3 regions of the Streptomyces sp. NPDC020192 genome follow, and region 3 is predicted to be linked to each of the others. Evidence: predicted binding sites of a transcription regulator. Region 3 holds the regulator's gene; each other region holds the start of a gene.
The links. Region 3 encodes HrcA, which represses chaperone genes, less so after heat shock. Its sites were predicted from a motif close to TTNGCACTCNGNNNNNCNGAGTGCNAA; they were not measured.

Region 1: groL (chaperonin GroEL) is a predicted target of HrcA. The motif match lies at 7,227-7,253, and genes of this name have one in related genera.
Region 2: groES (co-chaperone GroES) is a predicted target of HrcA. The motif match lies at 8,002-8,028, and genes of this name have one in related genera.

What each region holds. Positions count from the first base shown of each region.
Region 1 covers NZ_JBIRXG010000012.1:135,525-145,614, forward strand. Annotated here, with positions in the region: gene ACH47Z_RS23615 (ABC transporter substrate-binding protein) at 1-706, shown strand, start outside; gene ACH47Z_RS23620 (DUF3263 domain-containing protein) at 747-980, shown strand; gene otsB (trehalose-phosphatase) at 1,048-1,881, shown strand; gene ACH47Z_RS23630 (trehalose-6-phosphate synthase) at 1,869-3,275, opposite strand; gene ACH47Z_RS23635 (glucosyl-3-phosphoglycerate synthase) at 3,570-4,514, opposite strand; SAM riboswitch class I at 4,686-4,833, shown strand; gene thrC (threonine synthase) at 4,851-6,134, shown strand; gene ACH47Z_RS23645 (MoaD/ThiS family protein) at 6,131-6,409, shown strand; gene ACH47Z_RS23650 (cold-shock protein) at 6,863-7,066, shown strand; gene groL (chaperonin GroEL) at 7,380-9,002, shown strand; gene ACH47Z_RS23660 (NADH:flavin oxidoreductase) at 9,221-10,090, shown strand, end outside.
Region 2 covers NZ_JBIRXG010000007.1:305,784-315,873, reverse strand. Annotated here, with positions in the region: gene ACH47Z_RS16870 (LacI family DNA-binding transcriptional regulator) at 1-226, shown strand, start outside; gene ACH47Z_RS16865 (endo-1,4-beta-xylanase) at 336-1,697, shown strand; gene ACH47Z_RS16860 (LCP family protein) at 1,810-2,814, shown strand; gene ACH47Z_RS16855 (YciI family protein) at 2,917-3,273, shown strand; gene ACH47Z_RS16850 (RNA polymerase sigma factor) at 3,319-4,572, shown strand; gene ACH47Z_RS16845 (methyltransferase domain-containing protein) at 4,582-5,745, opposite strand; gene ACH47Z_RS16840 (polysaccharide deacetylase family protein) at 5,836-6,747, shown strand; gene ACH47Z_RS16835 (polysaccharide deacetylase family protein) at 7,140-7,925, shown strand; gene groES (co-chaperone GroES) at 8,177-8,485, shown strand; gene groL (chaperonin GroEL) at 8,601-10,090, shown strand, end outside.
Region 3 covers NZ_JBIRXG010000001.1:891,039-901,128, forward strand. Annotated here, with positions in the region: gene ACH47Z_RS04165 (S41 family peptidase) at 1-2,248, opposite strand, end outside; gene ACH47Z_RS04170 (hypothetical protein) at 2,294-2,749, opposite strand; gene ACH47Z_RS04175 (VOC family protein) at 2,792-3,184, opposite strand; gene ACH47Z_RS04180 (16S rRNA (uracil(1498)-N(3))-methyltransferase) at 3,205-3,942, opposite strand; gene ACH47Z_RS04185 (nitronate monooxygenase) at 3,939-5,015, opposite strand; gene dnaJ (molecular chaperone DnaJ) at 5,242-6,378, opposite strand; gene hrcA (heat-inducible transcriptional repressor HrcA) at 6,379-7,395, opposite strand; gene ACH47Z_RS04200 (MBL fold metallo-hydrolase) at 7,566-8,288, shown strand; gene ACH47Z_RS04205 (DUF3097 domain-containing protein) at 8,323-9,138, shown strand; gene ACH47Z_RS04210 (Uma2 family endonuclease) at 9,116-9,694, opposite strand; gene hemW (radical SAM family heme chaperone HemW) at 9,794-10,090, opposite strand, start outside.

The sequences.
Region 1 (10,090 bases), on a different contig from region 3:
GGCGCAGGCGGAGACCATGCAGTGGCTGCTGAGCGGCGCCGGCGCGGGCACCGGCGGCAACGGCTACACCGACGACGTCGGCACCTACACGATCGACTCCGCGCAGAACGTCGACACCTTCACCTGGCTCAAGGACGACCTGGTCGGCAAGGGCCTGACCGGACCGGTCGAGCCCGGCAAGCTCAACCGCGCGGACGCCTTCGCCGCGTTCGCCGACGGGCAGGTCGGCATGCTCAACGGGCATCCCACGCTGATCCAGCAGGCCGAGAAGAAGGGCGTGCAGTTCGGCATGGTGCCGATGCCGGGGCGCACCGGTACGGCCCGGGCCTCGATGGGCGTCGCCGACTGGATGATGGGCTTCAAGCAGAACGGCCACGCCAAGCAGATCGGCGACTTCCTGAACTTCGTCTACAGCGAGAAGAACGTCCTGTCCTTCTCCCGCGCCTACGGCCTCCTGCCGGTCACGGGCTCCGCGTCGACGGCGATGAGCGAGTCCGACGCGGCCCCCGACAAGGCCCTGCACCCCTTCCTGGATCAGCTGCCCACCTCCGAGCTGTATCCGGTCGGCAAGACCTCCTGGGCGGCGGTCAGCGCGGCCGTGAAGCAGAACATCGGCCAGGCCGTCGCCCCCGGCGGCAACCCCTCCGGCGTCCTCACCCGCCTCCAGGCCACGGCCACGGCGGCGGACAGCAGCGCGAAGAACTGAGCCGGCCCGGCTGTCCGTGCCCGGCGTTACGGTGACTTCCATGGAACTCGCGGAACTGGGCACCCGGGAAAAGTCGATCCTCGCCCTGGAACGCCGGAGCTTCACGGGCCCCGGCGCGAAGGAGAGAGCGATACGCGAGGAGCTCGGCCTGGCCCCGGTCCGCTACTACCAGCTCCTGAACGCGCTCCTGGACGACCAGCGGGCCCTGGCCCACGACCCGGTGACGGTGAACCGCCTCCGCAGGGTGCGAGAGTCCCACCGCGAGAACCGCTGACGGGGAAACGGGGTCCAGAGGCGGAGCCCCAGGAGTGATACCGACCCGCGCTGGATACTGTCCGGGTATGGACCCTCTGCCGACCCCGGTCACCCCAGCCGGCCGGGACGGACTCGCCGCCCTGCTCGCGCAGCCACGCACCGCGATCGTCGGACTGGACTTCGACGGCACGCTGGCCCCCATCGTCGCCGACCCCGAACAGGCCCGCGCCCACCCCGACGCCGTACCGGCCCTCGCCGAACTCGCGCCCAAGGTGGCCTCCGTCGCCGTGATCACCGGCAGGCCGGCCGGTGTCGCGGTCCGCTACGGCGGCTTCGCCGGTGTCCCCGGTCTGGACCACCTCACCGTCCTCGGCCACTACGGCGCCGAACGCTGGGACGCGGCCACCGGCACCGTCACCGCCCCACCCCCGCACCCCGGCGTCGCCGCCGCCCGCGCGGAGCTGCCGGGCGTGCTGGACCGCGCCGGTGCCTGGCCCGGCACCTGGATCGAGGAGAAGGGCCGGGCGGTCGCGGTGCACACCCGCCGCGCCGCCGACCCCGAGGCCGCCTTCGAGGCCCTGCGCGGCCCCCTCACCGACCTCGCCGCCCGCCACGGCCTGATCGTCGAGCCCGGCCGCCTGGTCCTGGAACTGCGCCCACCCGGCATGGACAAGGGCGTCGCCCTCAGCGAGTACGTCCACAAGGTCGGCGCCGGCTCCGTCCTCTACGCCGGCGACGACCTCGGCGACCTCCCCGCCTACGCCGCCGTGGAGAAACTCCGCTCCGACGGCATCCCCGGCCTCCTGGTCTGCAGCGGCAGCACGGAGGTCACGGAACTGGCCGAGCGCGCGGACGTGGTGGTCGACGGCCCCGCCGGCGTCGTACGACTGCTGCGCGCCCTCGCCGGTCAGCTGGACTGAAGCTCCCTGAGCGCCTCCAGCTGGTCCAGGAACCACTGGGCGGGGGGAAGCGCGGTGGCCGCCGCCGCCAGCTGCTTGCTGCGGTCCGCCCGCTCCTCCGGCCGTAGCGACAGCGCCTCGTGCAGGGCCCGCGCGGTCTCCAGCACGTCGTAGGGGTTCACCGTGAACGCGTGGGTGCGCAGCTCCTCGTACGCCCCCGCCTCCCGGGACAGCACCAGCGCACAGCCCTGGTCGGAGACGACCGGGATCTCCTTGGCGACCAGGTTCATGCCGTCCCGGATCGGGTTGACCAGGGCCACGTCGGCGAGCCGGTACGCGGCGAGCGAGCGTGCGAAGTCGTCCTTCACATGGAGTACGACGGGGTTCCAACCGGGCGTGCCGTAGGCCGAGTTGATCTCCTCCGCCACCCGCCGCACCGCCGCCGTGTAGTCCCGGTAGACCGCCAGATCCTGCCGGGACGGGTACGCGAACGCCACATGGACGACCTTCTCGCGCCACTCGGGGTGGTCGTCCAGCAGCTGCCGGTACGCCAGCAGCCCGCGCACGATGTTCTTCGACAGCTCGGTGCGGTCGACCCGGACGACGGCCTTGCGCTCCTCGCCGATCTCCTTCCGCAGCACCGCCATCCACTCGTCCACGTCCGGCTGGTGCGCGCGGGTCCGCAGGAAGTCGGCGTCGGCGCCGAGCCCGTGCACCCCGATCGCCGTACCCGAGACGCTGTCCGGCCCCAGCACCGCCTCGCAGCACGCCGTGAACGCGTCCGCCCAGCGGTGGGTCAGGAAGGCCGCCCGGTCCGCGCCCAGCATGCCGTTCAGCAGTGCGGCCGCGATGTCGTCGGGCAGGAGGCGGAAGTAGTCCGGCGGCGCCCACGGGGTGTGCGAGAAGTGGCCGATCAGCAGGTCGGGGCGGAGTTCGCGGAGCATCCCGGGCACCAGGCACAGGTGGTAGTCCTGCACCAGCACCGCCGCCCCCTCGGCCGCCTCTTCGGCCAGCGCCTCGGCGAACGCCCGGTTGTACGCCTCGTACGACGCCCACTGCCGCCGGAACCCGGCGTCGAAGACCGGTTCCAGCGGGGTCTGGTACAGCATGTGGTGGACGAACCAGAGCACGGAGTTGGCGATGCCGTTGTACGCGTCGGCGTGCACGGCCGCGTCGATGTCCAGCATCCGCACCCGCTGCCCGCCGGTGTCCCCGCCCGGCAGCAGCCCGCCGCCGGCCCGCCGTACGGCCTCCCGGTCGCCGTCGCCGAGCGCCGCGCACACCCATACGGCATTGGTGTCCGGCCCGATGGCCGACAGCCCCGAGACCAGCCCGCCGCCGCCCCGCTTGGCGCGCAGCGCCCCGCCCTCGCGCACCTCGTACGAAACCGGGCCGCGGTTGGACGCGACCAGCACCTCAGCACCGCCGGTGGAAGCCATGGTCCTCAACCTAGGGCCTGCCCGGCGGATCTTGCCAGAGACGCGAGGCCTGGCACGCACATCTGCCGCGTTGTCGTCGGTCGTCGACGCTCCGCGTCGACTCCCTCCTCCGCCTTGCAGCTGCACGCACCAGCCCCCGCTCACCTGCGCCGATAAGGAACCCTTGGTTTCCTCTGGCCAGATCCGCCGGGCAGGCCCTAGCCCGGCCCGGAAACGCTCAAACGTACGGCCACGCCCGACGCCCCCGCCGTATACGACGTCCCGGCGAAGTCAGGCCACCCTGCGCTCGGCGTACTCCGCGATCTCCACCATCGGCGGCCGTTCCTCCGTGTCGACCGAGTACGTGCGCGGCTCGAAACCGTCCTCGCCCCGCTCGAACTGGGTCAGGGAAGGCCGGATCAGATGGCCCCGGGCCAGCCGCAGCTGGGCGGTGCGGTAGATCGCGGCGGCCATCCGGCCCAGCGCCTGCCCGTCCTGGTGCCGGTGCTTGCGCACGCCCACGTCCACCTGGGCGAGGGCGTCCAGGCCCGCCAGGTGCAGCGCGTCCACCAGCATGCCCAGCTCCACGCCGTACCCGACGGGGAAGGGGAGCTGTTCCAGCAGGCTGCGCCGGGCCGCGTACTCGCCGCCCAGCGGCTGCACGAAACCGGCCAGCTGCGGCCAGTGCATGTTCAGCAGCGGGCGGGCCATCAGCTCGGTGACCCGGCCGCCCTGCCCGGCGGCACCCGCGAGCGGGCGGTCGTACATGGCCTTCACCAGCGCGACCTCGGGGTCGGTGAGGAGCGGGCCGACGATGCCCGAGACGAAGTCGGCGGAGAAGTCCCGCAGGTCGGCGTCGATGAAGCAGACGATGTCCCCGCCGGTGACCAGGAGCGAGCGCCACAGCACCTCGCCCTTGCCCGGGACGGCCGGAACGCGCGGCAGGATCGCGTCGCGGTGGACGACCCGCGCGCCCGCCGCGGCGGCGACCTCGGAGGTGCGGTCGGTGGAGCCGGAGTCCACGACGACGATCTCGTCGACGAGCGGGACCCGCTCCATCAGGTCGTGCCGGATGACCGTGACGATGTCGCCGACGGTCTCCTCCTCGTTGAGCGCGGGCAGGACGACGCTGATCGTCTGGCCCGTGCGCTGCTTGGCGGCCAGGAGTCGGGGGAGCGGGCGATCGGTCACGGACCAGGAGCGGGTGGCCAGCCAGCGCTCGACTTCTTCCAGCACGGTCTGCGGCTCCTCACTGTTCGTGATCACAGGTGGTGTCTGTGTGATCCATCTCGCGGTTCGGACGACTATCTCAACTGTCCTGGCCTTCGGTTACAGTCTTGAACAACGCCGATGACCATCGCATGTCGGGGGTCGCGCGCGTCCACAACCGCTCACACAACCGCATACCGCTCATCCAGAGGGGCAGAGGGACACGGCCCGATGAAGCCCCGGCAACCCTCCAGTCGGTTCTTGTCACGTTGACGTGGCGAGGCTCCCGGCTAGGGAAGGTGCCAAATCCGTCTCACGGCGAGATGCGTCGTGAGGAAGATGAGGAGAAAGGGCCTCGCCTCCATGGCTGTGCAGACAGTTGCAAGCACCTCCACTCCCACCGTAGACCTCGGTCCGGCCGCGGCCCTGAGCTGTCGCGAGTGCGGTCACCGTGTCCCGCTCGGCCCGGTCTTCGCGTGCGAGGAGTGTTTCGGCCCGCTGGAGATCGCCTACGACTTCTCCGCCTACGGCACCGAAGAGCTGCGCAGGCGGATCGAGGCCGGCCCCGCGAACATCTGGCGGTACGCCCCCCTGCTGCCCGTCCCGGCCGACGTCGCCGACAAGCCGAACATCAACCCCGGCTGGACCAAGCTCGTCAAGGCCGACAACCTCGCCCGTGAACTCGGCGTCACCGGCGGCCTGTTCGTCAAGGACGACTCCGGCAACCCGACGCACTCCTTCAAGGACCGGGTCGTCGCCCAGGCCCTGGAGGCCGCCCGCGCCTTCGGCTTCACCACCCTCTCCTGCTCCTCCACGGGCAACCTGGCCGGTGCCGTCGGCGCCGCCGCCGCCCGCGCCGGCCTGCGCTCCTGCGTGTTCATTCCGCACGACCTGGAGCAGGGCAAGGTCGTCATGGCCGCGGTCTACGGCGGCGAGCTGGTCGGCATCGAGGGCAACTACGACGACGTCAACCGCTTCTGCTCCGAACTGATCGGCGACCCGGCCGGCGAGGGCTGGGGCTTCGTCAACGTCAACCTGCGGCCGTACTACGCCGAGGGCTCCAAGACCCTCGCGTACGAGGTCTGCGAGCAGCTCGGCTGGCGGCTGCCGGACCAGATCGTGGTCCCGATCGCCTCCGGCTCCCAGCTCACGAAGATCGACAAGGGTCTGCAGGAGCTGATCAAGCTCGGACTGGTCGAGGACCGTCCGTACAAGATCTTCGGTGCGCAGGCCGAGGGCTGCTCGCCGGTGTCGACCGCCTTCAAGGCCGGTCACGACGTCGTACGGCCCCAGAAGCCGAACACCATCGCCAAGTCCCTGGCCATCGGCAACCCGGCCGACGGGCCGTACGTCCTGGACATCGCGCGCCGTACGGGTGGTGCGGTGGAGGACGTGACCGACGAGCAGGTCGTGGACGCGATCAAGCTGCTGGCCCGCACCGAGGGCATCTTCGCCGAGACGGCGGGTGGCGTGACGGTCGGCGTGACGCGCAAGCTGATCGAGAACGGCGTCCTCGACCCGTCGCTCACCACGGTCGTCCTCAACACCGGCGACGGCCTGAAGACCCTCGACGCGGTGGCCGGCACGGGGCTCACCGCCACCATCCGTCCGACCCTGGACTCCTTCCGAGAGGCTGGCCTCGCATGAGCGTGACCGTTCGCATCCCCACCATCCTGCGCACCTACACCGGCGGTCAGGCCGAGGTCGCCGCCGAGGGCGCGACCCTCGCCGAGGTCATCGGGGACCTGGAGAAGAACCACACCGGTATCGCCGCCCGCGTCCTGGACGACCAGGGCAAGCTGCGCCGGTTCGTGAACGTCTACGTCAATGACGACGACGTGCGCTTCGAGCAGGGCCTGGAGACGGCCACGCCCGACGGCGCGGGTGTCTCCATCATTCCCGCGGTGGCCGGCGGCTGCTGATCGAGCTGACCGGATGACCGGTCATTACCTTCGGTAATCCGGGTTACTGATTGTTCATCGAATGGCCCCTTCCGTGAGAGAAACGGAGGGGGCCATTCTGTGTGATTGAGCGCGGTAGAGTTGGGGAACTCGCGCCGGACCTGCGGGTCGCAGGTCCCGGATTTCACGCCGCGGGCCCGATAAGAAGTAGCCAAAGTATGCGGGCTATATGCGGCTTTCGTACCTCTTTGTACGGCCCGACTTGCCCTGAATCCGGCCGAATTCTAGGCAGATTCCGGACCGGGGTCGTCCAGATTTCTCGTCCGATTGACCTGTTGCAGACGGCAGTTGGACAGATACATTCAGCCGCGGTCGACGCGTTCCGGCGCACGCCCCCGACCGATGGGGGGTGAGGTCTGACCCGGGTCCGCGAAGTGTGGATCTGTGCAAGGGCCAGTAATAGGGGAGTTAGGCATGGCTCAGGGCACCGTCAAGTGGTTCAACGCGGAGAAGGGGTACGGCTTCATCGCGGTCGACGGTGGTGCGGACGTCTTCGTCCATTACAGCGCCATTCAGATGGACGGCTACCGCACCCTGGAAGAGGGGCAGCGGGTGGAGTTCGAGATCTCGCAGGGCCAGAAGGGCCCGCAGGCCGACATGGTTCGCCTCAGCGCCTGAACGTTTCTTGTCCGAAGGGCCTGCACCTCGCGAGGGGTGCGGGCCCTTCGTCGTACCCACGCCGTGCTCGGGTCACCCGGCTGTTCGCGCGCGGCTGACGGCCCCCGCCGAGGGCCGAGAGGCGCTTGCACTCGCCACCCCCGAGTGCTAATCATTGGCGTTAGCACTCTGAAGGTGAGAGTGACAAAGAAGGACCGGGTCGGTGAGGTCCGCAGGCCACGTGGGGCAAGGAACCACAGGCCGGCGAGCCGTCCGTCGCGGGCGCGGGCGCGGTCCGAAGGAATCACCCCCAGTCCTGGAGGGACCACTTCACATGGCCAAGATCATCGCGTTCGACGAGGAGGCGCGGCGCGGCCTCGAGCGCGGCATGAACCAGCTCGCGGACGCCGTGAAGGTGACGCTCGGCCCCAAGGGCCGCAACGTCGTCCTCGAGAAGAAGTGGGGCGCCCCCACGATCACCAACGATGGTGTCTCCATCGCCAAGGAGATCGAGCTCGAGGACCCGTACGAGAAGATCGGCGCCGAGCTGGTCAAGGAAGTCGCGAAGAAGACGGACGACGTCGCCGGTGACGGCACGACGACCGCGACCGTCCTGGCCCAGGCCCTGGTCAAGGAGGGTCTGCGCAACGTAGCCGCCGGCGCCAACCCGATGGCCCTCAAGCGGGGTATCGAGAAGGCCGTCGAGGCCGTCTCCGCCGCCCTGCTGGAGCAGGCGAAGGACGTCGAGACCAAGGAGCAGATCGCCTCCACCGCGTCCATCTCCGCCGCCGACACCCAGATCGGCGAGCTGATCGCCGAGGCCATGGACAAGGTCGGCAAGGAAGGCGTCATCACCGTCGAGGAGTCGCAGACCTTCGGTCTCGAGCTCGAGCTCACCGAGGGCATGCGCTTCGACAAGGGCTACATCTCGGCGTACTTCGCCACCGACATGGAGCGTATGGAGGCCGTCCTCGACGACCCGTACATCCTGATCGCCAACTCCAAGATCTCCTCGGTCAAGGACCTGCTCCCGCTGCTGGAGAAGGTCATGCAGTCGGGCAAGCCGCTGCTGATCATCGCCGAGGACGTCGAGGGTGAGGCCCTGTCGACCCTGGTCGTCAACAAGATCCGCGGCACCTTCAAGTCCGTCGCCGTCAAGGCCCCGGGCTTCGGCGACCGCCGCAAGGCGATGCTGAACGACATCGCCATCCTCACCGGTGGCGAGGTCATCTCCGAGGAGGTCGGTCTCAAGCTCGAGAACACCTCCCTGGACCTGCTGGGCACGGCCCGCAAGGTCGTCATCACCAAGGACGAGACCACCATCGTCGACGGTGCCGGCTCCTCCGAGCAGGTCGCGGGCCGGGTGAACCAGATCCGCGCCGAGATCGAGAACAGCGACTCGGACTACGACCGCGAGAAGCTGCAGGAGCGCCTGGCGAAGCTCGCCGGCGGTGTCGCGGTCATCAAGGCCGGTGCCGCCACCGAGGTGGAGCTCAAGGAGCGCAAGCACCGCATCGAGGACGCCGTCCGCAACGCCAAGGCGGCCGTCGAGGAGGGCATCGTCGCCGGTGGTGGCGTGGCCCTGCTGCAGGCCTCCCAGGTCTTCGAGAAGCTGGAGCTCGAGGGTGACGAGGCGACCGGCGCCAACGCCGTGAAGCTCGCGCTGGAGGCCCCGCTGAAGCAGATCGCCGTCAACGGTGGTCTCGAGGGCGGCGTCGTCGTGGAGAAGGTGCGCAACCTGGCCGTCGGCCACGGTCTGAACGCCGCCACGGGTGAGTACGTCGACATGATCGCCGAGGGCATCATCGACCCGGCGAAGGTGACCCGTTCCGCCCTGCAGAACGCCGCCTCCATCGCCGCGCTGTTCCTCACCACCGAGGCCGTCATCGCCGACAAGCCGGAGAAGGCCGCCGCGGCCGCTCCGGGCGGCATGCCGGGCGGTGACATGGACTTCTGAGCCTGATCGACAAGGCTCGGTTTTCCCACCGAGGGCGGCACACCCAGCTTCTGGCTGGGGGTGCCGCCCTCGGGCGTATCCGGGCCATGTCCTGGGTCACACAGACGGCGGACCGCGGTCCGGAATGTGGGCCGGCGCGTAGGTGGTTACTTAAGGAGCTGCAACAATGCGTGCACACATACCGACCGGTTAACCCCGTTGTCCATGAGGAGCCCCACGTGACCGCCACGCCGACCCCCGCCTCCCGCGCGGCCCAGATACTCTCCCGCCCGATCGCGCTCAACGGCCTCACCGTGCCGAACCGGATCGTGATGGCGCCGATGACCCGGATGTTCTCTCCCGGCGGCATCCCCGGCGAGGACGTGCGGTCGTACTACGCGCGCCGTGCCGCCGCCGGGGTCGGCCTGATCGTCACCGAGGGCACCTACGTGGGCCACGACTCGGCCGGCCAGAGCGACCGCGTGCCCCGCTTCCACGGCGAGGAGCAGCTGGCGGGCTGGGCGAAGGTCGCCGAGGACGTGCACAAGGCAGGCGGCACGATCGTCCCGCAGCTGTGGCACATCGGCATGGTCCGCAAGGACGGCGAGGCGCCCTTCCCGGACGCCCCCGCCGTCGGCCCCTCCGGTCTGGTCACCGCGGGCGCCGAGCCCACCGGCAAGGCCATGACGCAGAAGGACCTGGACGACGTCATCGGCGCATTCGCCGAGGCCGCTGCCGCCGCCGAGCGCATCGGCTTCGACGGCGTGGAGATCCACGGCGCCCACGGCTACCTCCTCGACCAGTTCCTGTGGGAGGGCACCAACCGTCGTACCGACGCCTACGGTGGCGACCTGGTGGCCCGGACGAAGTTCTCCGCCGAGATCGTCGCGGCCGTGCGTGAGGCCGTCTCCGCCGAGTTCCCCGTCATCTTCCGCTACTCGCAGTGGAAGCAGCAGGACTACACCGCCCGCCTCGCCGAGACCCCGGAGGAGCTGGACGCCATCCTGACCCCGCTCGCCGCGGCCGGTGTCGACGTCTTCCACGCCTCCACCCGCCGTTACTGGCTGCCGGAGTTCGAGGGCTCGGACCTGAACCTGGCCGGCTGGACG
Region 2 (10,090 bases), on a different contig from region 3:
CCTGCGCATCCCGGAGGACCTCAGCGTGGTCGGCTTCGACGATCTGCCGGTGGCCCGCTGGGTGGGCCCGCCGATGACGACCGTACGGCAGCCGCTGACCGAGATGGCCGAGGCGGCCGCCCGGCTGGTGCTGGAGCTGGGGCGCGAGCCGGAGGAGCGGGCGGCGACCCGGGTGGAGCTGGCGACGAGCCTGGTGGTGCGCAGCAGTACGGCGGCGCCGGCGTGACGCGGGTGGCCGGAAGTTGACGTATTGACGGGTGGGGTGGGCGCCCCCACACTCCTCCGAAGCAAATCGGTTGTTCGACCGAAACTTTCGAACTTTCGGAGGCACCCGCATGAGATCCTCCAGAAACCTCTTAAGGGCCGGACTGGCCGGGCTCGTCGCCGCCGTCGGCCTGTTCACCGCCGGCACGGCGCACGCCGCCGACACTCCCCTGCGCGACCTCGCGGCAGCGAAGGGCAAGCTCATCGGCACCGCCGTCACCGGCTCCAGGCTCACCGGTACCTACGGCGACATCACCGGCGCCCAGTTCAGCTCGCTGACCCCCGGCAACGCCATGAAGTGGGGGACCGTCGAGCCCACCCGGGGCAGTTTCAACTGGACCGAGGCCGACCAGATCGTGGCCTTCGCCCAGGCCCACCACCAGCAGGTGCGCGGCCACACCCTGGTCTGGCACAACCAGAACCCGAGCTGGCTGACCAACGGCAGCTGGACCTCCGCCCAGCTCGGCAGCCTGCTGCAGAACCACATCAGCACCGAGGTCGGCCGCTACAAGGGCGAGATCGCCGCCTGGGACGTCGTCAACGAACCCTTCAACGAGGACGGCAGCTACCGCTCCACGATCTGGTACGACGGCCTCGGCTCCGGCTACATCGCCAACGCCCTGACCTGGGCCCACGCGGCCGACCCGGACGCAAAGCTGTACATCAACGACTACAACGTCGAGGGCGTCAACGCGAAGTCCGACGCCCTGTACAACCTGGTCAGGTCCCTGAAGGCGCAGGGCGTCCCGATCGGCGGCGTCGGCCTCCAGGCCCATCTCGTCCTCGGCCAGGTGCCGTCGACACTCCAGCAGAACATCCAGCGCTTCGCCGACCTCGGCGTGGACGTGGCGATCACCGAGCTGGACATCCGCATGCAGCTGCCCGCCGACGTCACCAAACTCGCCCAGCAGAAGGCCGACTTCCACGCGGTCGTGGCCGCCTGCGCCGCCGTCAGCCGGTGCGTCAACGTCACCGCGTGGGGCTTCACCGACGCCGACTCCTGGGTGCCGAGCACCTTCCCGGGGTACGGGGCGGCGACGCCGTACGACGAGAACTACCAGCCGAAACCGGCGTATTACGGCATCGCCACGGCGCTCGGCGGCAGCGACGGAGGCGGGGGCAGCACTCCGCCACCGACCGGTGCCTGCACCGCCGCGTACAGCGTCAGCAGCCAGTGGAACACCGGGTTCACCGGCCAGGTGACCATCTCCTGCGCCGGGGCCTCGCTGTCCTCGTGGAAGGCGGACTGGACGTTCGGCGCGGGCCAGCAGATCACCCAGGCCTGGAACGCCACCTGCACCCAGTCCGGCGCGGCGGTCTCCTGCGCCAACGCCTCGTACAACGGCTCGGTGCCGGACGGCGGTTCGGTGACGTTCGGTTTCAACGGGTCCTGGAGCGGGGGCAATCCGGTACCCACGGTGACCTTGGGATGAGAATTTCGGAAGAAAGCCGACTCTCACCGCTTCCGCTAACAGTCCCCTAATAATTCGGACTTACGTTCCTGCCGTGACGCGACACGAGGAGCACGCAGAAGCGGGCAGACGGGTGGGCCGGCGGTCGAGAGCGCTGAAGATCGTCGGCCTTACCCTGGCAGGCGTCCTGGTGCTGGGCGCGGCCGCCGGAGGCTGGGCGTACTGGCACCTCGACCACAACATCAAAAGCGTCGACATCAACAGCGCGCTCGGCGACGACCGCCCCGCCAGGGCGATGATCACCCCGTCGGCCGCCGCCTCCCCGCTCCCGTCCGGCGCCCTGAACATCCTGGTCCTCGGCTCGGACTCGCGCAGCGGCAAGGCCAACCAGGAGCTGGGCGGCGGCGACAGCTCCGGCGCCCGCTCGGACACGGCGATGGTCGTGCACGTCGACGCGGGCCGGACGAAGGCCACGGTGGTCAGCATCCCGCGCGACACCCTCGTCACCCGCCCGTCCTGTCCGCTGTCCTCCGGGCGCTCCACGGCGGTGGCGTACGGCGCGATGTTCAACACCGCCTACGAGGTGGGCGGGCCGGTGTGCGCGGTGAAGACCGTCGAGTCGATCACCGGCGTCCGTATGGACCACTACGTCGAGATCGACTTCTCCGGCTTCGCCGGGCTGGTGGACGCGCTCGGCGGGGTCACGGTCACCACCGACCAGGACATCCACGACGACGACAGTCACCTCGACCTGCCCGCCGGCACCCACCACCTCGACGGCAAGCAGGCCCTCGCCTTCGCCCGCACCCGGCACGGCATAGGCGACGGCAGCGATCTCGGCCGCATAGGGCTGCAGCAGAAGCTGGTGAAGGCCCTGCTGGAGCAGATGGCAGGCACCAGCCTCCTCACCGACCCGGCCAGGCTGTACCGGGTCGCCGACGCGGTCACCGCGAGCCTCACCACCGACACCGGCCTGCACTCGCTGGGCGAGCTGATGCGGCTCGGCCAGAGCCTGAAGGGCCTGACGGCCGACCGGGTGACGACGGTGATGATGCCGGTCGTCCTGGCCCCCTCCGACCCCAACCGGGTGATCGCGAAGGAACCGGCGGCGAGCACGCTGTGGGCCTCGCTGCGCTGAGCCGAAAAAAATTTCCGGGGGCGTGTCGATCCCGGGTCCTTCCGTTCGACGCATGGGTGAGCGGCAGGGAAACGGCCCCGCCGCCCGACCGAAGGAGTCACCATGCCCCGCTACCTGTCGCTCGTGCACATCGACGAGTCCACCGCTCCCGCCGGGGGCCCCAGCGAGGAGCTGATGCGCCGGATGGGCGAGCTGATCGAGGAGGTCACCAAGGCCGGCGTGATGCTCGAGACCGCCGGGCTGACCCCGGCCGCCCAGGGCACCACGGTGCGCTGGGAGGGCGGGAAGCTGTCCGTCACCGACGGACCGTTCACCGAGGCCAAGGAGGTCATCGGCGGCTACGCGATCATGCAGTGCAAGGACCGGGCCGAGGCCGTCGAGTGGTCCAAGCGGTTCGTGAAGGTCCACGAGGACTACTGGACCGTCTCGTGTGAGGTGCGGGAGATCGCCGAGGCCTGAGTGTTCGCTGGCCCCCTGGCACGAAGGGGTGTTGCATGGTGGGCTGTGGAACCACAGCCCACCGCGGCACATGCCATCGAGACCGTCTTCCGCCTGGAGTCGCCCCGCGTCGTCGCCGGTGTCGCCCGGATCGTCCGGGACGTCGGCATCGCCGAGGAGCTGACGCAGGACGCGCTGGTCGCCGCCCTGGAGCGGTGGACCCGCGACGGCGTGCCCGACAACCCGGGCGCCTGGCTCATGGCCACCGCCCGGCACCGCGCCGTCGACCTGGTCCGGCGCCGCGAGACCTACGCCCGCAAGCTCGCCGAGATCGGCCGGGACCTCGAGACCACGGCCCTGCCCGAGGAGCCGGCCGACCCGGAGGACATCGACGACGACCTGCTCCGGCTCGTCTTCACCACCTGCCATCCGGTGCTGTCCCCGCAGGCCCGCACCGCGCTCACCCTGCGCCTCCTCGGCGGCCTGACCACGGCCGAGATCGCCCGCGCCTACCTGGTCCCGGAGCCGACGATCGCCCAGCGCATCGTCCGCGCAAAGCGGACCCTCGCCACGAGGAACGTCGCCTTCGAGGTGCCGTACGGCCCCGACCGTGAGGCCCGCCTCGGTTCCGTGCTGGACGTCATCTACCTGATCTTCAACGAGGGGTACGCGGCGACCGCCGGCGACGACCTGCTCCGCCCCGGCCTGTGCGAGGACGCACTCCGCCTGGCCCGCGTCCTCTCCGCCCTGATGCCCAAGGAGCCGGAGGTGGCGGGCCTGACCGCGCTGCTGGAGTTCCAGGCGTCCCGCACGGCCGCCCGTACGGCCCCGGACGGCACCCCCGTCCTCCTGGAGCACCAGAACCGCCGCCGCTGGAACCGGCTGCTCATCGCCCGCGGCATCCGCGCCCTCGACCGTGCCGGCGCCACCGCCTCCGGCCCACCGGGCCCGTACGCCCTCCAGGCCGCCATCGCCGCGTGCCACGCGCACGCGTACCGCTACGAGGACACCGACTGGCGCGCCATCGCCACCCTGTACGCCCTCCTGGCCGCCGTGGCCCCCTCCCCGGTGGTCGAGCTGAACCGCGCGGTCGCCGTGGCGATGGCCGACGGCCCGGCCGAGGGCCTGGAACTCGTGGACGCCCTGACCACGGAGCCGTCCCTGCGCGACTACCACCTGCTCCCCAGCGTCCGCGCCGACCTCCTCGCCCGCCTCGGGCGCACGGCGCAGGCCCGCGAGGAGTTCGTACGGGCGGCGGGCCTGGCCCGGAACGAGAAGGAACGGGAACTGCTGCTGCGCCGGGCCGACGAGATGCCGTAGACGAGATGCCTAGGCGGGCCGGCCCACGAGCATCGTGGGCGCCCCGGCGACACGGGTGAGGAACACCGTCGCCGCGTTCGGCCCCTGCGGCTTCACCTTCTTGCGCAGTTCCTCCGGCTCGACCGCCGACCCGCGCTTCTTCACGGTCAGTGTGCCGACCTCGCGCTCCCGCAGCAGGGCCTTCAACTTCTTGACGTTGAAGGGGAGCTGGTCGGTGATCTCGTAGGCGGAGGCGTACGCGGTCGGGCGTGGTGCGTCGGCGGTGACGTAGGCGATGGTCGGGTCGATCAGCCCGCCGTCCAGGTCGGCCGCCACCTCCGCGACCAGGTGCGCCCGGATCACGGCGCCGTCGGGCTCGTACAGGTATCGGCCCACCGGGCGTACCCCGGGGTCCGGCAGGCCTCGGCCGAGCAGGGTGCGCGGGCCGGGGAGCAGGGTGGCGCGTACGGCGCCCGGCGTGCCGGTCCCGAACCACAGCACCGCCTCCTTCACATCGCCGCCGTCGGAGATCCACTCGGCCTCGGCCTCGGCGGGGATGGCCTCGTGCGGGATGCCCGGGGCGATCTTCAGGGCCGCGCGGGGTGCCGTACGGGCCGCCCCGATCGCCCAGGACAGCGGCGGCGAGTAGGCCTCGGGGTCGAAGATCCGGCCTCGGCCGCCGCGCCGCGCCGGGTCCACGAAGACGGCGTCGTACCCGGCGGTGTCCACCTCCGTGACATCGGCCTCGCGCACCTCGATCAGCTCGCCGAGCCCCAGCGCGTCGGCGTTCGCCCGGGCCACGGCCGCCGTCACCGGGTCCCGGTCCACCGCGAGCACCCGGATCCCGGCCCGGGCCAGCGCGACGGCGTCCCCGCCGATCCCGCAGCACAGGTCGGCGACCGAGGTCACGCCCAGCGCCCTGAAGCGCTCGGCGCGGTAGGCGGCCACGCTGCTCCGCGTCGACTGCTCGACCCCGTTCGGCGTGAAGAACATCCGTCCCGCGTCCGCCGCCCCGAACTTCGTCACCGCCCGCTGCCGCAGCCGGGCCTGGCCGAGCGCGGCCGACACCAGCTCGGCCGGGTGGTCGCGGCGCAGCCGGGTGGCGACGGCGAGTTCGTCCGCCGGGGCGGTGTCGCGGACCTCGTCGAGGAGGGCACGGCCTTCGGGGGTGAGCAGCAGAGCGAGGTCGTTCACCGGCTCATTGTGGGCCAGTCGGTGGACGGTGTGCTTCCGGTGGAGGTGTCGGCCGGGGTTGCGGGCGTCGGGCTGGGAGGATCCGGCACCATGCGAGCCGTCGTACAAAAAGATAAGAACCGGCCTCTTTCGGGTCGTCTGGCCCTCGGCTGCGGAGCCGCCGCCTTCGCCTCCGCCGCCCTCCTCTCCGGCTGCGCCGGCCCCGCCGAGACCCGCCCCGCATCCGGCCAGGGCGGCCCCGTACAGGTACTGAGACCCCAGGACCGGCAGGCCACCGAACACACCCGCCTGGCCGCCGCCGCCAAGCACTGGGGACTGGACCAGGTCCCGCTGACGCCCCCGCCGCCGCCGAAGAAGAAGCCGGAGATCACCGCCCGGGCCGGCTTCGAGGTGGCCCACCAGGAGGACTGGGACCTGCCCCCGGTCTTCACCACCATCCCCACCCGGCAGAAGGTCGTCTTCCTCACGATCGACGACGGCTCGGAGAAGGACCGGGACTTCCTGCGGATGATGCGGGACCTGAAGATCCCGTACACCGCCTTCCTCAGCAACTACCTGGTGAAGGACGACTACGGCTACTTCCGCACCATGCAGTCGTACGGCCACACCCTCAACAACCACACCCTGCACCACCCCTACCTGCCGGGCCTGTCCTACGAGCAGCAGAAGGACGAGATCTGCGGCATGCAGGACATCATGCGGAAGCAGTTCGGCAAGCGCCCGACCGTCTTCCGCCCGCCCTACGGCAACTACAACCAGGACACCCTGCGCGCCGCCAAGGCCTGCGGCATCAGATACGCGCCGATCTGGAACGAGGAGGTCTACGTCGACCACTGGGAGTTCCGCGAGGACGACCAGAAGTTCCGCCGGGGCGACATCGTCCTGACCCACTTCCGCGGCCGCTCCGACTGGGACGGCACGATGGTCGACGACATGCGCCGCTTCCTGAACCGCATCACGCGCGAGGGCTACGCCGTGGCCCGCCTGGAGGACTACCTGTGACGCGCGGGAGGAGCCCGTGGGCCAGGCCCCGCCGGCGAACTCCCGTCCCCAGCCCCCGCCGCACCGGGCCCGGACCCACGCACATTCCGTACGGGGGTCCGGGCCCGGCGCGCCGAGAGCCCGCGCCCGCGGCGGACACCGGACCCTCCACGGCGGGCGCGAGGCCCGCCCTCCGGACGGACGACGGGACGGTGACGCCAGGTCCGGGGCCCGGCCGGCCGGCCGGTTCCGGACCGCGCCCGCACCGCCTCCTCGCGGGCTCGGGTTGTGCCCGGTCCGTCGATCCCGTCGAGCGCCTCGGCCGTAAGGCCGCCGGGCGGTTCCGTCGGTTCCGTGCCGGGTGGCGCTCGCACCGCCCTCTGGCCGCACTTCTCGTCGCGGCCCTTCTCCTCGTGGGCTCGGGTTGTGCCCAGTCCGTCGATCCCATCGAGCGCCTTGGCCGTAAGGCCGCCGAAGGGGTGCGCCCGCACGCCCCGCACGGCGCCGCACCCGACCAGAGCTACCGCCACTGGGGCCTGACCGAGCCCCTCGCCCGCCCGCCCCGGCCGGACGCCCGCACCCTCGCCCTCACCCCGCACAGCGCGGGCCGCTCCCTGCCCCGCGTCATGGACCACGTCCCCACCCGCGACCCGGTCGTCTTCCTCACCTACGACGACGGCGCCGACCAGGACCCCCGCTTCGTCGACATGGTCCGCGAACTGCGGCTGCCGGTCAGCATGTTCCTCACCGACAGCGTGGCCGGCCCCCGCTACGACCACTTCGCCCGCCTGCACGAGCTGGGCGCCGGCATCCAGAACCACACCCTCGACCATCGCGCGCTCGCCGGACTGCCGTACGCCGGGCAGCGCGCCGAGATCTGCGGCCAGCAGGACCGTCTGAGGTCCCGCCTGGGCCTGCGCCCCCGCCTCTTCCGCCCGCCCTACGGCACGTACGACACGACCACCCTGCGCGCGGCCGCCGACTGCGGCATCTCCACGCTCGTCCTGTGGCGCGCCGCGATGACCCCGACCGACCTGGCCTACACCCGCGGCGACCACCACCTGCGCCCCGGCGACATCGTCCTGGTGGGCCCGGACGAGACGACGGGGGCGAGCCTGCGGGCCCGGACGGTCCAGGTCCTGCGGAGGGCACAGCAGCGCGGACTGACGGCGGGGCGACTGGAGGACTACCTGAACTGACCGGCTCCGGTCGGCCCCCGGGACGGCGGGGCCGCGCGCCCGAACGCGCCCGAACGCGGCCGACGCGCCGCGGGCATTGGCACTCCGCTTGACCGAGTGCTAATCGCGGTCATAGTCTCAGGCCTGGCACTCCCCCCTGGAGAGTGCCAGACAAACGCGACGGGCAGGTCCGGCACCCGCGACGACGGATCGACCTGGTCGCCACCTCAGACAGTTAACCCCGTGAGATCTCCGAAGGGGGAGGTCGGATCGTGACGACCGCCAGCTCCAAGGTTGCCATCAAGCCGCTCGAGGACCGCATCGTGGTCCAGCCGCTGGACGCCGAGCAGACCACGGCCTCTGGCCTGGTCATCCCGGACACCGCGAAGGAGAAGCCCCAGGAGGGCGCCGTCCTCGCCGTGGGCCCGGGCCGGTTCGAGAACGGCGAGCGTCTGCCGCTCGACGTCAAGGTCGGTGACATCGTCCTGTACAGCAAGTACGGCGGCACCGAGGTGAAGTACAACGGCGACGAGTACCTCGTCCTCTCGGCCCGCGACGTCCTCGCGGTCATCGAGAAGTAAGACCACCTCAGAGTTTTTGAGCTGCGCCCCTGGCCCCCGCGACCGATAACGAAGCCGGGCGCCCGGGGCGCAGTTGTCTTTTCACCCACAGATTCCCGAGAGGGCTCCCGCTGTCATGGCGAAGATCCTGAAGTTCGACGAGGACGCCCGTCGCGCCCTCGAGCGCGGCGTCAACAAGCTGGCCGACACGGTGAAGGTGACGATCGGCCCCAAGGGCCGCAACGTCGTCATCGACAAGAAGTTCGGCGCCCCCACCATCACCAACGACGGTGTCACGATCGCCCGCGAGGTCGAGATCGAGGACCCGTACGAGAACCTAGGCGCGCAGCTGGTGAAGGAGGTGGCGACCAAGACCAACGACATCGCGGGTGACGGCACCACCACCGCCACCGTGCTCGCCCAGGCGCTGGTGCGCGAGGGCCTGAAGAACGTCGCCGCCGGTGCCTCCCCGGCCGCCCTGAAGAAGGGCATCGACGCCGCGGTCAAGGCCGTCTCCGACGAGCTGCTCGCCACGGCCCGCCCGATCGACGAGAAGTCCGACATCGCCGCCGTGGCCGCGCTGTCCGCCCAGGACCAGCAGGTCGGCGAGCTGATCGCCGAGGCGATGGACAAGGTCGGCAAGGACGGTGTCATCACCGTCGAGGAGTCCAACACCTTCGGTCTGGAGCTGGACTTCACCGAGGGCATGGCCTTCGACAAGGGCTACCTGTCGCCGTACTTCGTGACGGACCAGGAGCGCATGGAGGCCGTCCTCGAGGACCCGTACATCCTCATCAACCAGGGCAAGATCTCCTCCATCCAGGACATGCTGCCGCTGCTGGAGAAGGTCATCCAGGCCGGTGCCTCCAAGCCGCTGCTGATCATCGCCGAGGACCTCGAGGGCGAGGCCCTGTCGACCCTGGTCGTCAACAAGATCCGCGGCACCTTCAACGCGGTCGCGGTCAAGGCCCCCGGCTTCGGCGACCGCCGCAAGGCGATGCTGCAGGACATGGCGATCCTCACCGGCGCCACGGTCATCTCCGAGGAGGTCGGCCTCAAGCTCGACCAGGTCGGCCTGGACGTGCTGGGCTCCGCCCGCCGCGTGACGGTCACCAAGGACGACACCACGATCGTCGACGGCGCCGGCAAGTCCGAGGACGTCCACGGCCGCGTCGCCCAGATCAAGGCCGAGATCGAGAACACCGACTCCGACTGGGACCGTGAGAAGCTCCAGGAGCGCCTCGCGAAGCTGGCCGGCGGCGTGTGCGTGATCAAGGTCGGCGCCGCCACCGAGGTGGAGCTGAAGGAGAAGAAGCACCGTCTGGAGGACGCCATCTCCGCGACCCGCGCCGCGGTCGAGGAGGGCATCGTCTCCGGTGGTGGCTCCGCGCTCGTCCACGCCGTGAAGGTCCTGGAGGGCAACCTCGGCAAGACCGGCGACGAGGCCACCGGTGTCGCGGTCGTCCGCCGCGCCGCCGTCGAGCCGCTGCGCTGGATCGCCGAGAACGCCGGCCTCGAGGGCTACGTCATCGTCTCCAAGGTGGCGGAGCTCGAGAAGGGCAACGGCTACAACGCCGCCACCGGCGAGTACGGCGACCTGGTCAAGGCCGGCGTCATCGACCCGGT
Region 3 (10,090 bases):
GCGAGGTGCCGAGTTCGCCCTGCACCTCCCACAGGAGGTCGGTCAGGTCGCTGTGGGTGGCCAGGCGGGAGAGGAGGGGGCGGTAGCGGGCGAGGACGCCCGTCCAGTCGGCGCCGCCCAGGTCGGGGCGCCAGAAGTGGTCGCGCATGAGGCGGCCGGTCTCGTCGTACATCTGGCGCCACTCGGCGGCCGGGTCGAGGGTCTGCCGGACGCGGGCGAGGTCGACGGTGACGCTGTTGTCGCCGTCGTCGTCGGTGCCGGTACGGCGGTCGCTGGGGACGACCCGGAGCCGGCCGTCGCTCCACAGCAGGACGCGTTTGCCGTCGCCGCTGACCTCGAAGTGGTCCGCGTCGGAGGCGAGATGCTCCAGGCGCCGCTGGGCGAGGTCGTAGCGCTCCAGCTCGGTGTGCGGGTCGGGGTCCTCGGGGTGGGCGCGGGCGCTGCCGAGGACGCCGTGCACGGGGTGGCGCAGCCAGAGGACGCCGTCCTTGGCGGCGCGGAGGGTGTCGTACCGGCCGGCTTCCACCGGGAAGGGGACGATGCGGTCGGCGAGGCCCTCGAGGTCGATGCGGGTGGCGGGGGTGCCCTCGCTGTCGGGGGTCTCGTCCTTGTCCGGGGTCTCGAAGGGGCGGCCGTGGCGTTGCGGGCCGAACGGCGAGGGGGTGGTGGCGGCCAGGGTGATCAGGTGCGGGCGGGCGCCGACCACGAAGGCCAGGTCGAAGACGTGCTCGTCGTAGACCGGGTCGAAGGCGCGGTTGGACAGGAACGCCAGGTGTTTGCCGTCGAGGGTGAAGGCGGGGGCGTAGTCCATGAAGCGGAGCGGGGTCGCCTCGGTGACGGACAGGTCGGTGGTGTGGGCGAGGCGGAGCTGGGAGAGCGGGCGGGGGCCGGGGTGGGACCAGGCGAGCCAGGCGGAGTCGGGCGAGAAGGCGAGGCCGCCCACCTCGCCGTCGTCGCAGCGGTCGACCTCGCGGACCTCGCCGGTCTCCCGCTCGACCAGCAGCAGCCGGCCGTCGTGCGCGGCCACGGCGGCCCGGCTGCCGTCGGGTGCCACGGCCAGCTCCAGCACCCGGCCGAGCTGTCCGGCGGCGAGGCGGCGCGGGGTGGCGCCGGGGACGTTGCCGGACGCGGGGGCGAACTCCAGGGCGTCGTCGCCCTCGGCGTCCGTCACCCACACCACCCACTGCTCGCCCTCGGCACGGAAGGTGCGCGGCTTCCGGGAGCGGACGCCGGGGGTGGCGGCGAGGGCGCGGGCGGGACCGGAGCGGTGGGTGACCCAGTGGATCCCGCCGCGTACGCACACGGCGCTGCCGCGCGCGGTGTGATCGGGGGAGGCCGCGCCGAACCAACGGGTGGCGTCGACCGGACGGGGCCGCAGATCGACGCGAGGCCCGCCGAGTCGCACGTCCAGCCGGCGCGGCTCGGCGCCCTCCAGGTCGTCCAGGAGCCACAGTTCACCGGCCGCGCTGTAGACGACCCGGGTGCCGTCACCGGCCGCGTGCCGGGCGTAGAAGCCTTCGAGGGGCGTGTGGCGGCGCAGGTCGGAGCCGTCGGCGAGGGAGGAGTACAGGGCGCCGGTGCCCTCGTGGTCGGAGAGAAAGGCGATCCTCCCCCACTCTCGGCTTCGCTCGAGCGGGGGGACCCCCGTCCCCGCCCACACCGGACACTCGATGTTCCCGTCGACGTCCTCGTGCAGCCGGACGAACTCCCCGCTCCCCTCCCGGTCGATCCACAGCTTGCCCGCCGTACCGCCCCGGTAGCGCTTCCAGTACGCGGCCTCGAGGCCCATCGGCGCGGACAGCAGCACGGTGGCCGGCCCGAACGCCACGTCGCCGACCGGGCCGTACGGCAGCATCTCGGCGGGGCCGCCGTCCAGCGGGACGGCGTACGCCCAGGTGTGACGGGAACTGGGTCGGCCCTGCGCACCGAGCGCGAGCACGCGTCCGTCGGCGGTCCAACCGCGCACCTCGGTGGCGCGGTTGCCCCAGTACGTCAGCCGCTCGGCGGGGCCGCCGTCGACGGGGGCGACATGCACCTCGGGCGCGCCGTCCCGGGTGGAGGTCCAGGCGAGGAACCGCCCGTCCGGGGATATCCGGGGCTGGGTCACGGGCCGGTTGTCGGCACTGACCCGCCAGGCGCGGCCGCCGTCGAGGGGCGCGAGCCATACGTCGTCCTCGGCGACGAACGCGATCAAGTCGCCGCGCAGATGGGGGAATCGGAGATAGCCCGTCGAAGCACCCTGAGTCACCCCATCACTGTACGCAGCGACCGGCGCGCCCCGCCCGGGTTTCGATCACTTGCCCCGGGCGGGCCAGCAGGTGGGGTCGCCCTTGCGGGGAGGGGAGGCTCTGGTTGGTGTGACGGTGACCGTGACGGTGGGCTGCTCGTGGGTGGGCCCGGGCACGGCCGTCGCATCGCAGTCGCCGAGCCCGCTGACATGGAACACCTGCCGCCCGCCGACCCTGCCGGTCAAGTCCCCCCGCACACAGGCCCCGTCGACGGCCTTGGTGACCACCCCGGCGACGACGATCTTCCGCCGGTCCTTGGTCTCCCCCTGACAGTGGACGGAGACGACGGTGGTCTCGGTCGGCGACGGCGTCCCGCCGGCCGAGGCCCCCTTGCCGCATCCGCCGGTACAGGAGAGCCAACCGACGTCCACATGCTGCCGTTTCAGCGCGGCGGTCGCGGTCGTACCGGTGGTGCAGGCGGCGGTGGAGGAGTTGAGATCGCTGGGCTGACAGCCGACCAAGGCGTGTTTGATGTGCGGCCGGCGCCGCGAGGTGCTCAGCCGTCAGCCCCGCAGCAGCAGCCACTGCTGGAGTTCCACCAGGTTGCCCTCCGGGTCCTTGAGGTGGGCCACGCGCATGCGCTCGGTCATGGGGGCCGGGCCGTGAACCAGGACCGCGCCTCGGGAGGTGATCTCCGAGACGTAGGCGTCGAGGTCGTCGACCCGCAGGACGACCAGGGAGCGGTGGCCGGTTGCCGTCTCGCCCAGCTCGTCCAGGATCTCGGCCATCATCACCCGGTCCTGCAGGGCGATCCCGGCGGAGCCCACGTGGGGGCTGAACTTCTCGTACGGGCCCTCGGTCGCGCCGGACTGCGGCTTCAGGCCGAGGACGTCGGCGTAGAAGCGGTAGCACGCGGCGAAGTCGGTGACCAGGAGCCGGACTTGGGCGAGTTCCACGGTGTTCCCCCCCAGGTGTGTCAGGACCAGCGGCCGGTGCGGCCCAGCAGCAGGGCCGCGGCGGCGGTACCGGCGGTGGATGTACGCAACACAGTAGGGCCGAGGACGTACGGCTTCGCACCCGCCCCCGCGAACAGCGCCAACTCCTCCGGGGAGACGCCCCCTTCGGGACCGACGACCAGCACGATCTCGCCGTCCGTGGGGAGTTCGGCGGTGGCGAGGCGCTCCTCGCCGCTCTCGTGGAGTACGGCGGCGAAGTCGGCCGTGGCCAGAAGTGCCCCGACCTGCTTGGTCGTTGCCGCGTCCGCGACCTCCGGGAAGCGGACCCGGCGGGACTGCTTGCCGGCCTCGCGGGCGGTGGCCCGCCACTTGCCGAGCGCCTTCAGCCCGCGCTCGCCCTTCCACTGGGTGATGCAGCGCGACGCCTGCCAGGGCACGATCGCGTCGACGCCGACCTCGGTCATCGTCTCGACGGCGACCTCGCCCCGGTCACCCTTGGGGAGGGCCTGGACGACGGTGATACGCGGGGCCACGGCCGGCTCCTCGTGGACCGACGCCACCGTCACGACGAGGCGGTCCTTGCCCTCGGCGGCCTTGACGACGCCCTCGGCCCAGCGGCCGTATCCGTCGGTGAGGACCACGTCCTCACCCGGGCGCAGCCGCTTCACGGACACGGCGTGCCGCCCCTCGGCGCCCTCGAGCACGAACTCCGGCCCCACGCGCTCGAGTTGGTCGACGACGAAGACCGGTGCCGTCATCGCCCGTCACCCCCGGCCGACAACGCTGTCCGGGCGGCGGCGAGTTCGGCCGCCAGTACCTCCACCAGCTCCCCGGCCGGCTGCTCCCGGGCGAGCCGGTGGCCCTGGCCCGCCCACAGTGCCATGCCCTGCGCGTCCCCGGCCTTGGCGGCGGCCTTGCGCAGCGGCGAGGTGAGGTGGTGGATCTCCGGGTAGGCGGCGGGGGCGTACGGGCCGTGCTCGCGCAGGAAGCGGTTGACCAGTCCGCGCGCCGGCCGGCCGGAGAAGGCGCGGGTCAACTCGGTGCGTGCGAACAGGGGGTTGGTCAGCGCCTGCTTGTGCAGGGCGTGGGCGCCGGACTCGGGGGTGGCGAGGAAGGCGGTGCCCAGCTGGGCCGCGCTCGCGCCCGCCGCGAGGACGGCGGCGATCTGACTGCCGCGCATGATGCCGCCGGCGGCGACGATCGGGATGCCCACGGCCTCGCGGAGCTGCGCGACCAGCGACAGCAGGCCTGTTCCGGAGCCGTCGTTCTCGGGCAGGTCCCGGTGCGTCCCCTGATGACCGCCGGCCTCCACGCCCTGCGCGATCACCGCGTCCGCCCCGGCCCGCTCGACCGCGCGGGCCTCCTCGGCGGTGGTGGCGGTGACCAGGGTGACGGTGCCGGCCCGGCGCAGCCGGTCGAGGACGTCGCGGCCCGGCACGCCGAAGTGGAAGGAGACGACCGGCACCGGGTTGTCGAGGAGTACGGCGAGCTTGGCGTCGTAGCCGTCGTCCCGGCCGCTGTCGGGGTCGCCCAGCTCGGTCTCGTACCAGGCGGCCTCGCCGGCCAGCTGGTGGGCGTAGATCTCGACGGCGCCCGACTCGGCGTACTCGGGCTGCGGCATGAACACGTTCACGCCGAACGGCCGGCTCGTGAGCCCCCTCAGCTGCTTGATCTCCTGGTACATCCCGTCGGCGGTCTTGTAACCGGCGGCGAGGAACCCGAGACCACCGGCCTCGGAGACGGCGGCGGCGAGCTGCGGGACGGAGACACCGCCCGCCATGGGGGCCTGCACGATCGGGTGGGGGAAGAGATCGGTCAGCGCGGAGGACATGACCGCATGTTGTCACGTCCTCCGAACAAGTCCGAATCCGGGCTTCCCATGGCATAGGACAGGGGCATACAGGGTGTCGGTGCACCCCGTACGCCCCTGTCCGCCGATGGCTCAGCGCCCGTTGAACGCGTCCTTCAGCCGCGAGAACAACCCCTGCTGCCCCGGCTGACTGTGTCTGCCCGGGGGGCCAACCCCCGGACCCCCGGCCGCCCCGCAGCACCGCGCGTCAGCGCCCGTTGAACGCGTCCTTCAGCCGCGAGAACAACCCCTGCTGCCCCGGCTGGAACTGCCCCTGCGGTCGCTCCTCGCCGCGCAGCTTGGCCAGCTCGCGCAGCAGCCGCTCCTGCTCGGGGTCCAGCTTGGTCGGGGTCTGTACCTCGACGTGGACGATCAGGTCGCCCCGGCCGCCGCCGCGCAGATGCGTGACGCCCCGGTTGTGCAGCGGGATCGACTGGCCGGACTGGGTGCCGGGCCGGATGTCGACCTCCTCCATGCCGTCCAGGGTCTCCAGCGGGACCTTCGTACCGAGCGCGGCCGCGGTCATCGGGATCGTGACCGTGCAGTGCAGGTCGTCACCACGCCGCTGGAACATCGGGTGCGGCAGCTCGTGGATCTCGACGTACAGGTCACCGGCGGGACCGCCGCCCGGCCCGACCTCGCCCTCACCGGCGAGCTGGATCCGGGTGCCGTTGTCGACACCGGCCGGGATCTTCACGGTCAGCGTCCGCCGTGAGCGGACCCGGCCGTCTCCGGCGCACTCCGGGCACGGGGTCGGCACGACGGTGCCGAAGCCCTGGCACTGGGGGCAGGGCCGCGAGGTCATGACCTGACCGAGGAAGGACCGCGTGACCTGGGACACCTCACCGCGGCCGCGGCACATGTCACACGTCTGAGCGGTCGTACCGGGCGCCGCGCCCTCACCGTTACAGGTGTTGCAGACGACCGCGGTGTCGACCTGGATGTCCTTGGTGGTCCCGAAGGCCGCCTCGTCCAGCTCGACCTCGATGCGGATCATCGCGTCCTGGCCGCGCCGGGTGCGCGAGCGCGGCCCGCGCTGCGACGCCGTACCGAAGAACGCGTCCATGATGTCGGAGAAGTTGCCGAAGCCACCGGCCCCGAAACCGCCCGCGCCCGCACCGCCCGCCGCGGAGAGCGGGTCGCCGCCGAGGTCGTAGACCTGCTTCTTCTGCGGGTCCGACAGCACCTCGTAAGCGGCGTTGATCTCCTTGAACCGCTCCTGGGTCTTCGGATCCGGGTTGACGTCCGGGTGCAGCTCGCGCGCGAGCCGACGGAACGCCTTCTTGATCTCATCCTGCGACGCGTCGCGGCGCACGCCGAGAACGGCGTAGTAGTCCGTGGCCACTTACGACTCCGCCAGGATCTGTCCGACGTACCGTGCCACTGCGCGTACCGCTCCCATCGTTCCCGGGTAGTCCATGCGGGTCGGTCCGACCACGCCGAGCTTGGCAACCGCCTCGCCGCCCGAACCGTAGCCGACCGACACGACGGAGGTGGAGTTGAGTCCCTCGTGGGCGTTCTCGTGCCCGATGCGCACGGTCACGCCCGGATCCTTCGCCTCGCCGAGCAGCTTGAGGAGCACGACCTGCTCCTCCAGCGCCTCGAGCACCGGCCGGATCATGAGGGGAAAGTCATGCCCGAAGCGGGTGAGATTGGCGGTGCCGCCGATCATCAGCCGCTCCTCGTTCTCCTCGACCAGTGTCTCCAGCAGAGTGGAGAGCACAATAGAGACCGTACCGCGGTCCTCGGGGTCGAAAGCCTCCGGCAGGTCCTCGACCAGCCTCGGCACGTCCGTGAACCGGCGGCCCGCGACCCTGCTGTTCAGCCGCGCCCGCAGATCCGCCAGCGAGGCCTCGCCGAACGGCGCCGGGCAGTCCACCATCCGCTGCTCGACCCGGCCGGTGTCCGTGATCAGCACGAGCATCACGCGCGCCGGGGCGAGCGAGAGCAGCTCCACGTGCCGGACGGTGGACCGGGTCAGGGACGGGTACTGCACGACGGCGACCTGCCGCGTGAGCTGCGCGAGCAGCCGTACGGTACGGGCCACGACGTCGTCGAGATCGACGGCGCCCTCGAGGAAGTTCTGGATGGCCCGTCGCTCGGGGGCCGTCATCGGCTTCACGCCCGCGAGCTTGTCGACGAACAGCCGGTAGCCCTTGTCGGTGGGGATCCGCCCGGCGCTGGTGTGCGGCTGGGCGATGAACCCCTCGTCCTCCAGGGCCGCCATGTCGTTGCGGACGGTCGCCGGGGACACCCCGAGGTTGTGCCGCTCGGTCAGGGCCTTCGACCCGACCGGCTCCTCGGTCCCGACGTAGTCCTGGACGATGGCGCGCAGCACCTGAAGCCTGCGTTCACTCAGCATGCGCGCGCACCTCCAGCACGTCGTCCCCTCGCCCCGCTCGTCCGTCGGGCCGGCCGCCTGGCACTCTTCCCATGCGAGTGCCAGCATTCCCGGCCCCAGTGTACGGCTGTCGGGTACACCCAGGGCAAGGTCGGTGCGGTCCCGGCAGCTCGTGAGGCTAGCGTCGCGGTATGACGGTGACTTGGGAAGAGCTGGGCTGGGAGCGGCTGGCCGCCGGGGTGGGCCGGTGTCGGCTGCCCGGCTGGGACTGCACTGTGGGACTGGTCCTCGGCGAGGGTACGGCGCTCATGGTGGACGCCGGCTCGAGTCTGGCCGAAGGCGCGCGGCTGCGGGCGCAGGCGGAGGAACTGGCCGGCGGCCGTGTGACCCATCTCGCGCTCACACACCCCCATTTCGACCACGTCTTCGGGGCGCCGGCGTTCGCCGGGACGGAGATCTACGCGGCGGTCGGTGTGGACGCGGTGATCACCCACGAGCGCGAGGAGCTGCGCCTGGACGCGATCAGAAACGGTCTGCCGGTGCGGGAGGCCGACGAGGCGGCGGACGCCCTGGTGCCGCCCGGCCACCAGGTCTCCGGCGAGTGGACGCTGGACCTGGGCGGCGCCCGCCAGGCCCTGCTGGCCAACGTGGGCCCGGGTCACACGGCGAACGACCTGGCGGTCCTCGTCCCCGGCGACCGGGAGGTGGTCTTCTGCGGCGACCTGGTCGAGGAGTCCGGCGAACCCCAGGCGGGCCCGGACGCGGTCCCGTCCCGCTGGCCCGACGCCCTCGACCGGCTCCTGTCGCTGGGCGGTGAGGACGCTCTGTACGTGCCGGGTCACGGAGCGGTGGTGGACGCGGGGTTCGTACGCCGGCAACGCGATCGGCTGGCGACCCGTTTCGGCGTGTCGTGAGCGAGGGGAGGTGACTTCTCCTATGGTCATCCGAATGCGCCAGTACTCCGCCGATCTGACCCCGCCGTGGAAGAAGCAGCAGCCTGCGCCGGAGGTACCGGCGGAGCCGGGCCTGGTGGTGGAGGAGCCCGGCACCGGCTTCTGCGGGGCGGTGATCCGCTGCGAGGCGGGCACGGTGACCCTGGAGGACCGCTTCGGCAAGCACAGGGTGTTCCCACTGGAGCCACGCGGCTTCCTGCTGGAGGGCAGGGTCGTGACGCTCGTACGACCGTCGTCCGCTGGTCCGGTACGACCCGCCCGTACCGCCTCCGGCTCGCTCGCCGTCCCCGGCGCACGCGCGCGTGTAGCTCGCGCCGGCCGCATTTATGTCGAGGGCCGGCACGACGCCGAACTGGTCGAGAAGGTCTGGGGCGACGACCTGCGCGTCGAGGGCGTGGTGGTGGAGTACCTGGAGGGCGTGGACGATCTGCCGTCGATCGTCGCGGACTTCGCGCCGGGACCGGACGCGCGGTTGGGAGTGCTCGTGGACCACCTGGTGCCGGGCACGAAGGAGTGGCGGATCGCCGAGTCGGTGACGAGCGAACACGCGCTGGTCGTCGGCCACCCGTACATCGACATCTGGGCGGCGGTGAAGCCGTCGTCCCTGGGGATCGCGGGGTGGCCCAGGGTCCCGCACGGCCAGGACTGGAAGACGGGCGTGTGCCGCGCCCTGGGCTGGCCCTCTGAGAACACCGGGGCGGTGTGGCAGGCGATCCTGAAGCGGGTGGGCTCCTACAAGGACCTGGAGCCGGAGCTGCTGGGGCGGGTGGAGGAGCTGATCGACTTCGTCACGGGTAGCGGTGGGGCCTGACGTTGGGGAAGGTTCCGAACTCGGTGGTGTCCAGTTCGAGTCCCAGAATCTCCAGCGGGATCGGATCGCCGAACTTGACGATCTCCTGGCTCTGATAGTCGGCGTCCTCGCCCTGGCCCGCAGGCTTCGTCAGCAGGACGCAGTGCGCCATGATCGGGTCCAGGATGAGGTAGGCGGGGATCTTTCCTGCCGCGTAGATGGAGCGCTTGACCACGTAGTCCTGGTGGACGCTGGACTTGGAGACGACCTCGACGACCGCCGTGACCAATCCTGACGGCAGCAGATGCCCCGAGGTGGGCAGCACGTCCGGCGCCGCGACAATCAGGTCCGGGATAGGCACACTCTCCTCTCCGACAATGTCGACGTCCTGGGTCTGGATGGGATACCAGCGGTCCATCGGAATCTGCCGTACGGTGTGCAGCACGATCAGGTTGTGCACCAGATCGGGGCTGGCCATCATCACGATTACCCCCCGGAGAAGCTCAGCTTTGACGCCCTCGGGAGGCTCGAACTGGTCGAGGTACTTAGCCATTCCACGCTCGTCCACAACGGTCATCTCCGTGGCCTCCACGTCCACCGCGTCCTGTCAGCGGCAGCCTACGAACCAGGTTAGGGACCGAACCGGAGTTCCGGGGCGATGCACTCGCCGGAGTGATCAGTCCACCAGGTCCCGTACCACCGCATCCGCCAACAACCGCCCCCGCAGCGTCAGCACGGCCCGACCCTCCTCGTACGGCCCTTCCTGGAGCAGCCCCTCCCCCAGCGCCCGCCGGGAAGCCGCCAGACCCTCCTCCTTCAGCAGGGACAGCGGAACCCCCTCCCGCAGCCGCAGCTCCAGCAGGATCCGCTCCACCCGCCGGTCCTCCTCCGACAGCAGCTCGCGGCCAGCCCCCGGTGAGCGGCCGGAGGCGAGAGCCGCCGCGTACGCCCCGGGATGCTTGACGTTCCACCA